One region of the Streptomyces sp. NPDC031670 genome, then DNA from elsewhere that is predicted to be linked to it. Evidence: riboswitches for the same ligand, from Rfam matches in the RefSeq annotation. Region 1 holds a riboswitch; the other holds the start of a gene.
The links. Region 1 has a riboswitch for S-adenosylmethionine ahead of ACZ5ID_RS15040 (aminotransferase class V-fold PLP-dependent enzyme). Riboswitches for the same ligand answer to the same signal wherever they lie in the genome.

Region 1 (3,402 bases):
GCGCAGTTCCCCGCGCCCCTGGGCAGTTGGGGGCGCGGGGAACTGCGCGAGCGACCCTCCGCGGTCCGCAGGCGAAAGAGGGGGCCGGGGCGTAGCCCCGGGGACGTCACTTTGCCGGGACGCAGCGGCCCCCCTCCACCTGGTACGACCACTTCGCCCCCTCCCCCACCAACTCCCGCACCGCCCTCACGAACCGCTCCACATGCTCATCCGGCGTCCCCGCCCCGAAGCTGACCCGGATCGCGTTCAGGGACCGCTCCCCCGGCTCGCCCTCGGGCGCCCCGCACTCCCCCTGCTCCTGCGGCTCCCCGCCGAGCAGCGTCCGTACCAGCGGGTGCGCGCAGAACAGGCCGTCCCGCACCCCGATCCCGTACTCCGCCGACAGCGCCGCCGCGAAGTGCGAGCTGTTCCAGCCGTCCACGACGAACGAGATCACCCCGACCCTCGGCGCGTCGTGGCCGAAGAGGGACAGCACCCGTACCTCCGGCACCGCCGCCAGCCCCTCCCGCACCTTCGCGATCAGGTGCCGCTCCCGCTCCACCAGAGCGTCGAAGCCCGCCTCCGTCAGCGCCTTGCAGGCGGACGCGATGGCGTACACGCCGATCACGTTCGGGGAGCCGGCCTCGTGGCGGGCGGCCGTGGTGTGCCACTCGACGTCCACCCCGCCGTCCGCGCGCCGCGCGACCGTACGGGAGGCGCCGCCGCCCGCGAGGTACGGCTCGGCCTCCTGGAACCAGTCCGCGCGCCCGGCGAGCACCCCCGAGCCGAACGGCGCGTACAGCTTGTGCCCGGAGAAGGCGATCCAGTCGACGTCCGACTCCCGTACGGAGACGGGGTGGTGGGGCGCCAGCTGCGCCGCGTCGAGCACGATCCGCGCCCCGTGCGCGTGCGCCGCCGCCGTCAGCTCCTTCACCGGCCACAGCTCACCCGTGACGTTGGAGGCACCGGTGACGCAGACCAGCGCCGGACCGTAGGGGTCGCGGTCGGCGAGCGCCCGCTCCAGGATCGCCACCGCCTGCCGCGGCGTGCGCGGCGCGTCGAGGTACGTGACCCGCGCGTCCCGCCACGGCAGCAGCGACGCGTGGTGCTCGGTCTCGAAGACGAAGACCTGGCAGTCGGCCGGGAGCACCCGGGCCAGCAGGTTCAGCGAGTCCGTCGTCGAACGGGTGAAGACCACCTGGTCGCCGGGGCGGCAGTCGAGGAACTCGGCCACCGTCGCCCGGCTGTTCTCGAACAGGTCGGTGGAGAGCTGCGAGAGGTAGCCCGCGCCCCGGTGCACGCTGCCGTAGTAGGGGGCGTACGCGGCCACGTCGTCCCACACCCGCTGGAGGGCGGGGGCGCTCGCCGCGTAGTCGAGGGCCGCGTACGTCACCTCGCCGCCGGTGACGAGCGGAACGGTGACGTCCCGGCCGAGCACCGGCAGCGGCGCCGCGCAGCAGGGCCGCTCGGACGGGGACGAGAGCGAGGGGGAGGTGACGGCGGACGTGGCGGTGGGCGTGGACGCGTATGCGGACATGGCGGTATCTCCCGGCAGGTCGAGGCGAATCGGCTGTGGAGCCCCCGGGGCGCGGCGGACCGACCGGCGGCGCCGGACGCACGGGGGGTGACCTCGACGTACGCGAAGAAGGCGTACGGAGGTGTACAGAAGAAGGGGCCGAAGGCCCTATCGCATTCGCTTGCTCACGAGACTGCTCCCTTGAGGACCAGGACCCCAGGGGCGCGCCACCCGGAGAACGGGTGCGCAGGGGTCCGCGCTTGCCGCCGACCTCGCTGCCTGCGGCCTGGTCTTCACCCGGGGCACCCCGCCACGGACGGAGGGTTGCCGGACAGCGGGCCGGGGCCGTAGTCGCTGTCACTCATGACCTTGGAAAGCATCCTGCCATACGTCGGCGTACGCGCAAGGCGCGGTCCGGCATCCGGACCGCGCCCCGCGTCACGCACCCGGGCGGCGGCTACGCGTTGCTGGCCGCCACCCACCGCTCCAGGGCCCGTCTCGCCGCCCCGGAGTCCACCGACTCGGCCGCTCTGGCGATCCCCTCCCGGATCTGCTCCACGAGGGTGCCCGGGCCCGGGTCCAGCGCGACCAGCGCCGCCGCCGAGTTGAGCAGCACCGCGTCCCGTACGGGCCCGGTCTCCCCGGCCAGCAGCCGGCGGGCCGCGTCCGCGTTGTACGAGGCGTCCGCTCCGCGCAGCGCCTCCACCGGCACCAGGCCGATGCCCACGTCCCTGGGGTCGAACGCCTCCTCGCGCACTGCCCCGTCCCGTACCACCCAGACCCGGGAGGTCGCGGTGGTCGTCAGCTCGTCCATGCCGTCGTCGCCGCGGAACACCAGCGCCGAGGAGCCGCGCTCGGCGAGCACCCCGGCCACGATCGGCGCCATCCGGGCGTCCGCGACCCCGGTGGCCTGGGCCATGACCCGGGCGGGGTTGGTGAGCGGGCCGAGGAAGTTGAAGGTGGTGCGGATGCCGAGTTCGCGCCGGGCCGCGGCGACGTACCGCAGGGCGGGGTGGAACTTGACCGCGAAGCAGAAGGTGACGCCCGCCTCCTCGGCGACCTGGACCACCTGCCGGGGGGTGAGGTCGAGGTTGACGCCGAGCTTCTCCAGGACGTCGGAGGCGCCGCTGGCGGAGGACGCGGCCCGGTTGCCGTGTTTGACGACCTTGGCGCCGGTGCCCGCCACCACGATGGCGGACATGGTGGAGATGTTGACGGTCTTGGCGCCGTCGCCGCCGGTGCCGACGATGTCGACGGTCCGGCCGGGCACCTCGATCAGATTGGCGTGCTCGTACATCGCGCGGACCATGCCGGTGATCTCGGCGACCGTCTCGCCCTTGGCCCGCAGGGCCACCGCGAACCCGGCGATCTGCGCGTCGGTAGCCTCGCCGCGCATGATCGAGTCCATCGCCCAGGCCGTCGCCTCGGCGCTCTGGTCGGTGCCGCTGAGCAGTGCGTCCAGTACGCCCGGCCAGGAGTAGGCCGCCACGCTGTCGCCGCCTGCCGGGGTCACAACGTTCATGGTCCGCTCCTGGGTCCACCGACGGATAGGGGAATCGTGGACCACCCTATCCAGCCCCGGGGACGGCGGAGGGCCCCGTCCATCGCGTGGACGGGGCCCCGTGCTGTGTGGCGTACAGCGTGCGCTGGGAGGGGATCAGTGGTGGCCGTGGCCGCTGGTGATCTCCTCGTACTCCTCGGCGGTGGGCTTGGCGATCTGGCTCTGCTCGCCGAAGTAGCCCTTGTGGAGCTTCACGCGCAGCTTCTCCATGCGGGAGACCTTGCGCTTGACACCGTTCTCGTCGACGGCCGCCGGCAGCTCGGCCGGGCGGGTCTGCTCGTGCGCGGTGAGCTTGTACAGCTGGCCCGCGTCGAGCGGCTCGTGGACCTCGACGAACTCACCGTGC
Region 2 (3,402 bases), on a different contig from region 1:
GCTGGTGGGTCAGCCGGCCAGGCCGGCGTCGCGGAACGCGTCCAGGCTCGGGCGGATGGTCGCGGTCGGGCCGGTGGTCGGCGCCACCGCGTCCAGGGTCTTGAGGCCGTCGCCCGTGTTGAGGACGACAGTAGTCAGGGCCGGGTCCAGAAGCCCGTCCTCGATGAGCTTGCGGGTGACACCGACCGTCACACCGCCCGCCGTCTCGGCGAAGATGCCCTCGGTCCGGGCCAGCAGCTTGATCGCGTCCACGATCTGCGCGTCGTCGACGTCCTCCACCGCGCCGCCGGTGCGCCGGGCGATGTCCAGGACGTACGGACCGTCCGCCGGGTTGCCGATGGCCAGGGACTTGGCGATCGTGTCCGGCTTCTGCGGGCGGACCACGTCGTGGCCCGCCTTGAAGGCGGTGGAGACCGGGGAGCAGCCCTCGGCCTGGGCGCCGAAGATCTTGTACGGCCGGTCCTCGACGAGCCCCAGCCGGATCAGCTCCTGGAGCCCCTTGTCGATCTTCGTGAGCTGGGAGCCGGAGGCGATCGGGACGACGAGCTGGTCGGGCAGCCGCCAGCCGAGCTGCTCGCAGATCTCGTACGCCAGCGTCTTGGAGCCCTCGCCGTAGTACGGGCGCAGGTTCACGTTGACGAAGCCCCAGCCCTCGCCGAGCGGGTCGCCGATGAGCTCCGAGCAGAAGCGGTTGACGTCGTCGTAGTTGCCCTCGATGCCGACCAGCTCGCCGCCGTACACCGCGGCCATGACGACCTTGCCCTGCTCCAGGTCGTGCGGGATGAAGACGCAGGAGCGCAGCCCGGCGCGGGCGGCGGCGGCGCCCACCGCGCCCGCGAGGTTGCCGGTGGAGGAGCAGGAGAGCGTGGTGAAGCCGAAGGCGCGGGCGGCCTCGACGGCGATGGCGACGACGCGGTCCTTGAAGGAGTGCGTCGGGTTGCCGGAGTCGTCCTTGACGTAGAGACCACCGGTGACGCCGAGTTCGCGGGCGAGGTTGTCGGCCTTGACGAGCTTGGTGAATCCCGGATTCAGGTTGGGCTTTTCAGCCACATTGGCCGGAACAGGCAGCAGGGGCGCATAGCGCCAGATGTTGTCGGGGCCCGCTTCGATCCGCTTGCGGAGCGCCTCGGGATCACCAGTCGGAAGGTCGTACGCGACTTCGAGCGGCCCGAAACACAGGGCGCAGGCGAAGATGGGGCCGAGGTCGAACCGCTCGCCGCATTCCCGGCAGGAAAGCGCGACGGCGGGACCGAGATCCACTGAGGTGGTGGCGTTTACGGTGGTGGCGTCCGCGTTGGCGTCCGTGGCGGCAGCTACGTCGGCGGTGTGCACAGCCATGATGGCGAGGCCCTTTCTCCTCATCTTCCCCATGGCGCGTTTCGCCATGAGACGGAATTGGCACCTTCCCCACCGTGACCTCGCGGTCGGCAGGAGGGTTGCCGGGACTTCAACGGGCCGTTCCCTCAGTCCCTCTGGATGAGCGCTGTGGCACCGGGTCCATGACCCGGGCATTTGTCCGCGTGGCGACCCCGACATGCGACGGCCGTCCGCGTTGTTCAAGACTGTAACCGAAGGCGCGGACGGTTGAGATAGTCGTCCGAACCGCGAGATGGATCACAGACGGCACCCGAGCCGTCCCGCACACCGTCACTCACAGAGGGGTCACCGATCGTGCTGGAAGAGGTGGAGCGCTGGCTGAGCAGGCGTTCCTGGTCGGCGGCCGACCGCCCGCTGGACGCGATCACGGCCGCCAAGCGCCGCACCGGCACCACGGTCAGCGTGGTCCTGCCGGCGCTGGACGAGGAGGCCACGGTCGGGCAGATCGTGACCGCGATCCGGCGCGAGCTGATGACCGTCGCCGTGCCGCTGGTGGACGAGCTGGTGGTGGTCGACTCCGGCTCCACCGACCGTACGGCCGAGGTCGCGTCCGCCGCGGGCGCCCGGGTAGTGCACCGGGACGCGATCCTGCCCCGGATACCGGCGCTGCCCGGCAAGGGCGAGGTCCTGTGGCGCTCCCTGCTGGTCACCACGGGTGACATCGTCTGCTTCATCGACGCGGACCTGAAGGACTTCGACCCCGGCTTCGTCTCCGGGATCGTCGGCCCGCTCCTGACCGATCCGGACGTCGACCTCGTCAAGGCGATGTACGACCGCCCGTTCGGCGACTCCCCAGGTCAGGGCGGTCGCGTCACCGAACTGGTGGCCCGCCCGCTGCTCAATCTGCACTGGCCCCAGCTGGCCGGGTTCGTCCAGCCGCTGGGCGGCGAGTACGCGGCCCGGCGCTCCCTGCTGGAGCGGCTGCCCTTCCCCGTCGGTTACGGAGTGGAGCTGGGGCTGCTCGTCGACGCGCTGCACACCGTGGGTCTCGACGCGCTGGCCCAGGTCGACGTGGGCGTGCGCAGACACCGCCACCAGGACGGGCAGGCGCTCGGCCGGATGGCCGCCGCGATCTACCGCACGGCCCAACTGCGGCTGTCCCGGGCCCACTTGGTGCGGCCCTCGCTGACCCAGTTCGAGCGGGCCGAGGAGGGCTTCGTACCGCGCACGTACGCGGTGGACACCGAGGAACGGCCGCCCATGCGCGAAATCTCGGAGTACGCGGTGCATCGCGCGGCGTAAACGAGCATGACCGTCGGGTTCCGTGACACGGTTCGCACGTTTGAGGCATTCCGCTTCGGGCTAGGTTCGTCTCCATGGTCTCCGCGCGTGCTGCCCAGATCCTCGTCGCGTCCAACCGCGGCCCGGTCTCGTACACCCTCGACCCCGACGGAACACTCACACCCCGCCGCGGCGGCGGCGGCCTGGTCTCGGGCCTCTCCGCCATCGGCGCCGAGGCGGACACCCTGTGGGTGTGCTCCGCGCTCGGCGACGGCGACCGGGAGGCGGTGCGGCGCGGGGTGGGCGAGCCCGGTGTGCGGATGCTCGACATCGACGCGTCCGTGCACACCGACGCCTACAACGGCATCGCCAACTCGGTGCTGTGGTTCGTCCACCACATGCTCTACCAGACGCCCCTTGAGCCCGCCTTCGACGCGGAGTTCCGGCGCCAGTGGGGTGCGTACGAGACGTACAACCGGGCCTTCGCGCGGGCCCTGGCGGACGAGGCGGCGGACGGGGCGGCCGTGGTCGTCCAGGACTACCACCTGGCGCTGGTCCCCGGCATGCTCCGCGAACTCCGCCCCGACCTGCGCATCGGCCACTTCTCGCACACCCCGTGGGCGCCGCCCGAGTACTTCCGGATGCTCCCGGACGACGTGGCCGCGCAGCTCCTGAAGGGGATGCTCGGCGCGGACCGGCTCGGCTTCCTGACCCGGCGCTGGGCGGACGCGTTCACCCGCTGCTGCGAGGACGTCGTCGGCGGTACGGGCACCACCCGGATCGGGGTGCACGGGCTCGGCACGG

Region 2: it holds a riboswitch for S-adenosylmethionine, as region 1 does, so the genes downstream of both, thrC (threonine synthase) here and ACZ5ID_RS15040 (aminotransferase class V-fold PLP-dependent enzyme) in region 1, are expected to answer to the same signal.

The regions. Positions count from the first base shown of each region.
Region 1 is NZ_JBVILC010000006.1:380,478-383,879, forward strand. It holds gene ACZ5ID_RS15040 (aminotransferase class V-fold PLP-dependent enzyme) at 107-1,516, opposite strand; SAM riboswitch class IV at 1,747-1,864, opposite strand; gene trpD (anthranilate phosphoribosyltransferase) at 1,953-3,017, opposite strand; gene qcrB (cytochrome bc1 complex cytochrome b subunit) at 3,153-3,402, opposite strand, start outside.
Region 2 is NZ_JBVILC010000002.1:168,204-171,605, forward strand. It holds gene thrC (threonine synthase) at 10-1,362, opposite strand; SAM riboswitch class I at 1,356-1,483, opposite strand; gene ACZ5ID_RS04775 (glucosyl-3-phosphoglycerate synthase) at 1,672-2,619, shown strand; gene ACZ5ID_RS04780 (alpha,alpha-trehalose-phosphate synthase (UDP-forming)) at 2,694-3,402, shown strand, end outside.